DNA from 3 places in the Paraburkholderia sp. RL17-383-BIF-A genome. Region 1 is predicted to be linked to each of the others. Evidence: predicted binding sites of a transcription regulator. Region 1 holds the regulator's gene; each other region holds the start of a gene.
The links. Region 1 encodes LexA, which represses DNA repair genes until DNA is damaged. Its sites were predicted from a motif close to ACTGTATNNNNATACAGT; they were not measured.
Positions count from the first base shown of each region.

Region 2: P0D71_RS34375 (ATP-dependent helicase) is a predicted target of LexA. The motif match lies at 2,019-2,036, and genes of this name have one in related genera.
Region 3: recA (recombinase RecA) is a predicted target of LexA. The motif match lies at 2,056-2,073, and genes of this name have one in related genera.

Region 1 is NZ_JARESR010000005.1:63,797-67,072, forward strand. It holds gene cysT (sulfate ABC transporter permease subunit CysT) at 1-174, opposite strand, end outside; gene P0D71_RS07655 (sulfate ABC transporter substrate-binding protein) at 319-1,359, opposite strand; gene lexA (transcriptional repressor LexA) at 1,671-2,321, shown strand; gene P0D71_RS07665 (hypothetical protein) at 2,452-2,796, shown strand; gene P0D71_RS07670 (DUF2939 domain-containing protein) at 2,893-3,276, shown strand, end outside.
Region 2 is NZ_JARESR010000053.1:2,084-5,359, reverse strand. It holds gene P0D71_RS34375 (ATP-dependent helicase) at 1-1,977, opposite strand, end outside; gene P0D71_RS34370 (hypothetical protein) at 2,211-2,474, opposite strand; gene P0D71_RS34365 (hypothetical protein) at 2,593-3,060, opposite strand.
Region 3 is NZ_JARESR010000006.1:58,565-61,840, reverse strand. It holds gene P0D71_RS09175 (DUF2889 domain-containing protein) at 1-32, opposite strand, end outside; gene recX (recombination regulator RecX) at 196-891, opposite strand; gene recA (recombinase RecA) at 899-1,975, opposite strand; gene P0D71_RS09160 (response regulator) at 2,208-2,984, shown strand; gene P0D71_RS09155 (sensor histidine kinase) at 2,994-3,276, shown strand, end outside.

The sequences.
Region 1 (3,276 bases):
CACGCGCGGCGAACTCACCGCGCGCACGAACTGGCTCCAGTCGAGCGTCGCGGTCTTCAAAAAGGTCGCCGCAAGCGGAATCAGCACCACGAGGCTCAGATAAGCCACCGTGATGCCGAGTGTCAGGCCAAAACCGGGCAAGGCGCTCGGTTTTCGGAAGGTCAACGTCGTCATGCTCGTTACTCGTTCAGGTTGATGCTCGTGTTTCCGGCCGCCGGGCCCTGGCTGGCCAAAAGCGCGCCCCTTGGGGCGCGCTCCGGAGTGACGCGTTGCCGCATCGCTTTGCTGCCTATGCCGGTGAAGGCAACGGCTCGATCGTTACTGCGGTTGATAGATCGAATCGAATACACCGCCGTCGGCAAAGTGCGTCTTCTGCGCGTTGGTCCAGCCGCCGAACGAATCGTCGACCGTGTACAGCTTCAGCTTCGGAAACTTGGCGGTCAGCTCGGCCGGCACTTTGTTCGATCGCGGACGGTAGAAGTTCTTCGCTGCGATTTCCTGGCCTTGCTCGCTATACAGGAAGTTCAGATACGCTTCGGCGAGCTTGCGCGTGCCGTGCTTGTCCACCACCTTGTCCACCACCGCAACCGGCGGCTCGGCCAGAATGCTGACCGACGGCACCACGATCTCGAACTTCTCCGGTCCGAACTCCTTCAACGACAGGAAGGCTTCGTTTTCCCATGCGATCAGCACGTCGCCGATACCGCGTTGCACGAAGCTGGTGGTCGCGCCGCGCGCGCCCGAATCGAGCACGCCGGCGTTCTTGTAGAGCTTGCCGACGAATTCCCTGGCCTTCTGATCGTTGCCGCCCGGCTGATGCTCGGCGTATGCCCATGCCGCGAGGTAGTTCCAGCGCGCCCCGCCCGAGGTCTTCGGATTCGGCGTGACGATCGAAACACCCGGCTTGATCAGGTCGTCCCAATCCTTGATGTGCTTCGGGTTGCCCTTGCGCACCAGAAACACGATCGTCGACGTGTACGGCGACGCGTTGTCCGGCAAGCGCTTCTGCCAGCCCTTGTCCAGCAAGCCCTTGTTGGCCAGCGCGTCGATGTCGTAAGCGAGCGCGAGCGTCACGACGTCGGCCTGCAGACCGTCGAGCACCGAACGCGCCTGCGCGCCGGAGCCGCCGTGCGACTGCTTGAAGGTGATCGTCTCGCCGGTCTTCGCCTTCCATTCCTTGCCGAACGCCTGGTTGACGTCCTGATACAGCTCGCGCGTCGGGTCGTAGGACACGTTCAGCAGTGTCGTGTCGGCAGCGTGCGCCTGCGCCATCACGCCGAGCGCGCTCGCCGCGCCCAATGCGAGCGCCGCGATGAGTTTCTTCGTTTTGCCTGCCAGCCCCGTACCTTGGTGATTCATGTCAACTTTCTCCGCGTTGTGCGCTGAAACAGCGTGTGGTGTCTTTTTGCGTCGCGGTCACGTGCACATGAACGCCAACTGGAGGCCAGTCTATCGAAGGGCTTTCATCATTAAAAATAATGTTTCTTCATTCTTTAATACGCAAAAGTGGTAATGACAGCTGGATAAGGCGTTGCGGCACGAAAACGGGTGTTGGAGCGTCGTTTGACGACGCTGCAACGCCACCCCTCGGCACGAACTTAAAGTAAAGCTTGAATTGCGCGGAATACTGTATAAAAATACAGTCACCTGTTCATACATACAGTGGCGCCATGACCAAACTCACCGCACGACAGCAGCAGGTTTTCGATCTGATCCGCAGGGCTATCGAACGCACCGGCTTTCCGCCCACCCGCGCGGAGATCGCCGCCGAACTGGGCTTCAGCTCGGCCAACTCGGCAGAAGAACATCTGCGGGCGCTCGCCCGCAAGGGCGTGATCGAACTCGCGGCCGGCGCGTCGCGCGGCATCCGCCTGCTGGCCGGCCCGGAAGATTCGCCGCACCAGTTCACGTTGCCGCACGCCAGCATCATGCAACTGTCGCTACCGCTGATCGGGCGGGTGGCCGCGGGTAGCCCGATCCTCGCGCAGGAACATATCTCGCAGCACTACGCTTGCGACCCGGCGCTGTTTTCGAGCAAGCCCGATTACCTGCTGAAGGTACGCGGGTTGTCCATGCGCGACGCGGGCATTTTCGACGGCGACCTGCTCGCGGTGCAAAAGAGAACGGAAGCCAAAGACGGCCAGATCATCATTGCCCGGCTTGGCGACGACGTCACGGTCAAGCGCCTGAAGCGCCGGCCGAACGGGCTCGAGTTGATCGCCGAGAACCCCGATTACGAAAACATCTTCGTTGAAACCGGCAGTGCGGAATTCGCGCTGGAAGGTATCGCCGTGGGGCTGATTCGCCCCGGCGAGTTCTGAACGGTCAGGTTCCAGGCGGCTTGTTTCCCAGCACTTCGATCCAAGCCCCTTCTTGCCCGTTCGACAGAGTAGAAAGCCGCGCCAACGCCGCATTAACGCTGCATTAACGCTGCATCGTCTGGAGAGTCTCATGGAACGTCTTGCCCGCCTGCTGCCTTTTCGCCAGTTCGGTCGTCTGCGCCATCTTCGCAAGCTGGTGCCCTGCTCATTGATCGAGGCGTCCACGGCCAGCACGCCGTCGCTGTTCGATGCGCCAGACAGCGTGTCGAGCCTGCCATCGTCGTTGCCGGCGTTTGCCCGCGTGTCTCTGAACTCGGGTCTGAATACGGCCGAACCGGCCCGTCGCGCACCAGTGCGGGTCTATCACGGCCCGTCGCGCCTCATCATGGTCGGCACGGTGGACGCTGTGTGCCGCATGATCGACCGCTGCATTGCCGACGAGGCAAACGTCCACGGGGCGGTATTCGAGTCTTGATGGAAGGTATGGCGGGCGGCGATATCGCATCGCATGGGATCGTTTTCGTGTGGCCGCGGTCCAAGTTAGATCACACCTGATGGAGAGTCCCATTCGATGGCAGTTCCGAAACGCATTAAAGGCGGCGCCACCCGGCCGCTGATCGTCACGCTGATCGTGATTGTGGTGATCGCAGCGCTTGGGTTTACGTACGCATCACCGTATCTCGCGCTGAACAATCTCAAACGCGCCGCCGATGCGCGCGACACGCAAACGGTCAATCAATACGTCGACTTTCCCGCGTTGCGCGAGAGCCTGAAGCAGCAGGTCGCCGCGCTGCTCACGCGGCGGCTCGACGCGCACAGCAACGGCAATCCGCTGGCCGCCATTGGCGCGATGATAGGCGTCGCGCTGATTGGCCCGCTCGTAGATGCCTATGCCACACCAGACGGCGTGGCGGCATTGCTGAACGGCATGCCGCCGCGCGGCGATCCGGGCGAA
Region 2 (3,276 bases), on a different contig from region 1:
CGTACGCGACGCCCACACGTGACGATCACCCATATGCGTCTGGTTGTGCACGTAAAAGCGCTGCGGCACGACGATATGCAGATCCTCTTTCGCGCGCGTCATCGCCACGTAAAGCAGGCGGCGCTCCTCGTCGATTTCCTCTTCGCTGCCGGTGCCGAGGTCGGACGGAATGCAGCCGTCCACACCGTTCAGCACGAACACGTTGCGCCACTCCTGCCCCTTCGCGGAATGAATCGTGGAGAGGATCAGGTAGTCTTCGTCGAGCAACGGCACGCCGGATTCGTCGCTGGTGGCGTCGGGCGGATCGAGCGTCAGTTCGGTCAGAAAGCGTTCACGCGACGCATACGTGCCCGCGATGCTCTCCATCTGCAACACGTCCGCATGACGGATCGCGGCGTCCTCGTGGTTGCGCTCGAGATGCGGCTCGTACCACCGGCGCACCATCTCGAACTCGGCGGGCCACGGCGTCTGGCGGCCGTACACGCTCGACATCAGCTTGACGAACGGATGCCAGTCTTCCTGCGCGCGAGCCGGCGCGGCGAAGGCCGCCAATGCGCCACCGGCGGTGTCGGCGGGATTGCCGCTGCCCGCGCGCGCGACGATCTCGTCGAGCACCTTCGCAGCCGTGGCCGGCCCAACGCCCGGCAGCAGCTGCACGACGCGAAAGCCGGCGACGCGGTCGCGCGGATTTTCCGCCCAGCGCAGCACGGCGAGCACGTCTTTCACGTGCACCGAATCGAGAAACTTCAAGCCGCCGAATTTCACGAATGGGATGTTGCGCCGGGTCAGTTCGATCTCCAGCGCGGCGCTGTGATGCGCGGCGCGAAACAGCACCGCCTGTGATTTGAGCTTCATGCCTTGCTCGCGCGCCTCGAGCACCTGTTCGACGATGTAGCGCGCCTGATCGGCCTCGTCGGCGACGCTCACGAGGCGCGGGCGCTGCGCCGACGCCTTGTCGGTCCAGAGATTCTTCGTGTAGCGCTCGCTGGCCAGTTCGATCACCGCGTTCGACGCCGCCAGAATCGGCGCGGTCGACCGGTAATTGCGCTCCAGCGTGACCTGTTTGGCCGGCGGGTCGAAATGCGCGGGGAAATCGAGAATGTTGCGCACGGTCGCGCCGCGAAACGAATAGATGGACTGGGCGTCGTCGCCGACCACGGTCAGGCCGCGGCCGTCCGGCTTCAATGCGAGCAGGATGGACGCCTGCAGACGGTTGGTGTCCTGATATTCGTCCACCAGCACGTGATCGAAGCGCGCCGACAGGTCGGCGGCGATGACCGGCTCGGCCGCCATGTGCGACCAGTAAAGCAGCAGGTCGTCGTAGTCGAGCACGCTCTGCTTCTGTTTGGCCTCGACATAAGCCGCGAACAGCCTGCGCAAATCGGCTTCCCATTCACGGCACCAGGGGAACGCACTGTCGAGCACCTGGCCGAGCGACGCGCCGGTGTTCACAACGCGCGAGTAGATGGCAAAGCACGTGCCCTTGGCCGGGAAACGCCGCTCTTTCGCCGACAAACCGAGCTCGTGGCGCACCAGATTCATCAGGTCGGCGGAATCTTCGCGGTCGTTGATCGTAAAGGCCGGCGCGAGGCCGATCAGGTCCGCGTACTCGCGCAACAGCCGCGCGCCCACGCTATGGAACGTGCCCGACCATGTCAGCCCTTGCGCGAGCGCGGCTCGCGTGCCGAGCGCCGCGCCGGCGATGCGCGTGACGCGCCGGGTCATTTCGAGCGCAGCGCGACGCGAAAACGTTAGCAGCAGGATGCGGCGCGGATCGGCGCCGTTCACCACCAGATTGGCGACCCGGTGAGCGAGAGTGTTGGTCTTGCCGGAGCCGGCGCCCGCGATCACCAGCAATGCGCCGGGCGGCGCGGTAGGCGTGTCGGCGCCGTACTCGACGGCTTCGCGCTGCGCGTCGTTGAGCTTTGCCAGCCAGGCGGCGGTATCGAACGACGGGGATTCGGCGACGGAGAGCACGATCGGTTTGGACGTTAGGTGGATTCAGTACGGCGACGCATACTGTATATCCATACAACCCTCGTCGACAAGCGACCCTTTTTTCGACCGCGCCCCGGGCGGCCGGCATCCCGCCGCATGACAATTGCGCGCATGAAAAAATGGCCCGTGGCGTGGAAGCGCACGGGCCATTTCTTTGAAAGCGCAACGCGGAGACGTTCACACGTCGTCGCGAGGCCAGCTATCAAGCCGGGCTACTGCGTCTTCGCGTCCTTCACATTGGCGTCGGCCTTGGCCTTATCGGCGTCGGCCTGAGCGTCGGTTTTCTTCTTGTCCGCCTTGGCTTGCGCGACGGACGCTTTCTTATCCGCCTTCGACTGCTCCTTGGCCGCCTTCTTGTCGGCATGGGTAACCGGCGCCGCAGCCGGATCGCTTGCCTGCGCGAAGGCAACCGACGACAGGCAACCCGCGATCAACGCGGCCGAAATTCTGGACTTCATGGACAGAGTGATATTCATGCGATACCTCCGTGAAACGAGATGCCTGGACCTTGCGATCCTTCAAACGCGATCGGTCAAGCCGGCGGCGCTGGCAACCTATGCCGCCCCGCCACCGCCTTGACGCTCAGCCTCGGTCTTAGTGCTTGACGTCGGCGCCGTCCGCCTGAACGCCCGCCTGGCCCTGCATGTCCATCTTCATTTCATTGTTGGCGGCCTGTTTATCCGCCTTCTGGTTGATCTTGGCGCCGCGCACCTCTTCCTTGTACTGCGCCTTGGCGGCCTTCTGCTGGTCCTTCAGCTCGGCCTTGGATGCCTTTTTCGACGCGCGATATTCAGCGTTGGCCTTCGCATTGGCATCGCGCTTCTGCACCAGCGGGTCGGTCGAACCCGACGCCGTCAGGCGTGCCGGGGGCGGTGTGACCGGCTGCACGCCCTGCGCGGCGGGCGCAGCGGGCGCAACGCCGGCGCCTTGCATCTGGACTTGCGGCTGGCCGTTGACACCCTCGGCCGGTTGCGCAGTCTGCGCAACGGCTGCGGTGGCCGCGAACGCGGTCACGGCGGCGGTCAGGGCGGTATTGATCAGAAGCGTTCGAATTTGGGTCATGACTAATCCTCTCTAAAGTTGTTGTGACGCGGGCGACCTGTCCGGCGTTACGCATTCTCGAGCCGCTTTGCAAGCTTGCTCTGCGTTCCTCGCCCGGTCTGCTCGCTGCCAGATCAATCCAGCAGGCTTTACCACTGACCTGCACTTTACGAGTGAAGTTCGTGTCTTACGAACGGTGTTACGCAACGTTTCACTTTCTGACAATCGCATAACATC
Region 3 (3,276 bases), on a different contig from region 1:
AACTGACGGGACACTGGCGGGGAGAGCGGCATGCGGGAAGGAAAGGCCGGATTGGAAAACCCATGAATTTTAGCATACTGGGTATTTGAGACAGGTCGGAATGCGCGGTGGCGCGCCACAGGCGGCTGAGCGCGGAAGACACCGTCCCAACGGGCTTAGACGCGGGACACAGACCGATGCGGTTTAGTCGCCGGCCTACTCCTCGTCAATCCCCTTGAGGATTTTGCCGATGGTTGCACCCGAAAATCCGCGCGAAGCCAGAAAGCGGGCCTGCTTGGCCCGCTCGGCGGGCGTTTCGGGAAGCCGGCCGAATTTCTTGCGCCAGACGGCCTGGGCACGCGCGAGTTCGGTTTCGCGCAATTGCGCACTCGCCTCTTCGACGAGGGTCTGGTCGACCGCATGCTGCTTCAGTTCGCCGACGATACGGCTCGCACCCAGCCGCGACGAGCGGCGATGGATCAAGCTTTCCGCGAAGCGCGAATCGGACAGCCAGTTTTCGGCTTCGAGCGAATCGAGCAAGGTTTCGAGCGAATCAGTTTCCTCGACGAACGGCTTCAGCTTGCGCGCGAGTTCGGTGCGACTGTATTCGCGGCGGGACAAATAGCCGAGCGCGCGCCCTTTCAGCGACCGTGCCGGACGTTGGGATTTTTTGGCTTCGTCTTGCCCGGGTTTCGCCTCACCTGGAACGCGACGCGAGCGGGTGTAGGTGGTCTCGGAGGGATCCGAGCCGGATGACGGGGAGGATTCAAACTGAGCGCGCTGTGGGCTACGGCCCGCAGCGCGATCGTGTGCGTCGAACGATTCGAATGGATCGAACGACTCGTTGTCTTCATCACGCGGGCCGTCCGCGTGGCGTCCGGTATCGGACAACGGCCGGCCCTTGCGTATCACGTGATGGTTACTCTTCTTCGTCTGCGACTTCTGCGCCTGCGCCGGTCACCGCTTCAGCCATGGCATTCACGCCCAGCGACTCACGGATACGGTTTTCGATCTCGCGAGCGATATCCGGATTTTCGCGCAGGAATTCACGCGCGTTGTCCTTGCCCTGACCAATACGTTCGCCGCTGTAGCTGTACCACGCGCCGGCCTTGTCGACGATCTTGGCCTGCACGCCCAGGTCGATGATTTCGCCCTGACGCGAGATGCCTTCGCCGTACAGAATGTCGAAAATTGCTTCCCTGAACGGTGGCGACACCTTGTTCTTGACAACCTTCACGCGCGTTTCGTTGCCGATCACTTCGTCGTTCTTCTTGATCGAACCGATACGGCGAATGTCCAGACGCACCGACGCGTAGAACTTCAGCGCGTTACCGCCCGTGGTGGTTTCCGGATTGCCGAACATCACGCCGATCTTCATGCGGATCTGGTTGATGAAGATGACGAGGCAGTTCGTGCGCTTGATCGTGCCGGTGAGCTTGCGCAGCGCCTGCGACATGAGACGCGCTTGCAGACCCGGCAGCGAGTCGCCCATTTCACCTTCGATTTCAGCCTTCGGCACGAGTGCCGCGACCGAGTCGATCACGATCATGTCGATCGAGCCCGAACGCACCAGTGCGTCCGCAATTTCGAGCGCCTGTTCACCCGTGTCCGGCTGCGACACCAGCAGGTCGTTCACGTTCACGCCGAGCTTGCCCGCGTACTGGATGTCCAGCGCGTGTTCCGCGTCGATAAACGCCGCCGTGCCGCCGATCTTCTGCATTTCGGCAATGACTTGCAGCGTCAGCGTGGTTTTACCGGACGATTCCGGGCCATAAATTTCGACCACACGGCCACGCGGCAAACCGCCGACGCCCAACGCGATGTCGAGGCCGAGCGATCCGGTTGAAACCACCTGGATGTCTTCGACTACCTCACCTGCGCCGAGCCGCATGACCGACCCTTTGCCGAACTGCTTTTCGATCTGCGCGAGTGCGGCAGCGAGTGCCTTGCTCTTTTCAGCAGTCAGTCCAGCCGAGCCTTTCTTGCTTTCTTCCATGAATCGTCCTTTGCTATGATGAACGGCGTCTGAGGCAGATGTGCAGGTCACTTTTGAAGGACAGCACACGAAACTCAGATACTGTATAAAAAAACAGTAGTTTTGGCAAGCGCGATTCTCATGCGAACACGCATTTTTACCGTCGCGCCACCCCACTACCCACAATAATTTTCGGAGACCGCTGTGCGCCGGGGGACATCCCGCGGTGCCGGCAAGGCCAGGCTGGCGCACCATGCGAATTCTGATTGCCGAAGACGACAGCATACTCGCGGACGGTCTGGTTCGATCACTCCGCCAATCGGCCTATGCCGTCGACCACGTGAAGACCGGCGTTGAGGCCGACACCGCGCTGTCCATGCAAACTTTCGACCTGCTGATCCTCGATCTGGGCCTGCCGCGCATGTCCGGGCTGGAGGTGTTGCGCCGCCTGCGCGCGCGTAACTCCAATATGCCGGTGCTGATTCTGACCGCCGCGGACAGCGTCGACGAACGCGTCAAGGGTCTCGACCTCGGCGCCGACGACTACATGGCCAAGCCCTTCGCGCTGAACGAACTCGAGGCACGCGTGCGCGCCTTGACGCGGCGTGGCGCGGGCGGCGGCCCGACGGTCGTGCGGCACGGATCGCTGTCGTTCGATCAGGTCGGCCGGATCGCCTACATCAACGAGCAGGTGATCGACCTGTCCGCGCGCGAGCTGGGCTTGCTCGAAGTGCTGCTGCAACGGATCGGCCGGCTGGTCTCGAAGGAACAACTCGTCGATCACCTGTGCGAATGGGGCGAGGAAGTCAGCAACAACGCCATCGAGGTCTACGTACACCGCCTGCGCAAGAAAATCGAGCCGAGCGGCGTGCGTATCATCACCGTACGCGGGCTGGGCTACTGCCTCGAGAAAGCGGCTGCGCCGGCTAACGCGAGCACCAACGCCATGAGCACGCCCCCGCCCGCCGAGCCTGAACCGCCCGCCTCGCCGCCGTCCGGCCCGATGCCGGCGAGCCACCACTACAAATAGAGGACGCCCATGTCCGCACGCGCAGACCGCGCTACGGCGCACGCGGCGGACCTCGACGAGGCGCGCGACGAGCGCTACGCCAACCCGTTCGCCCCGCCCGACGAAACCGAAGCTGCCGCCGAAGCACGCCCGCGCTCGCTGTTCGGCGAGATTCTCGACTGGATGCTGGCGCCGCTTCTGCTGCTGTGGCCAATGAGCCTCGCCGTCACGTATCTGGTCGCCAAGTCGATCGCGAACGGCCCGTTCGACCGCGCGCTCGAAACCGACGCTTACGTGCTCGCCCGCCAGATCC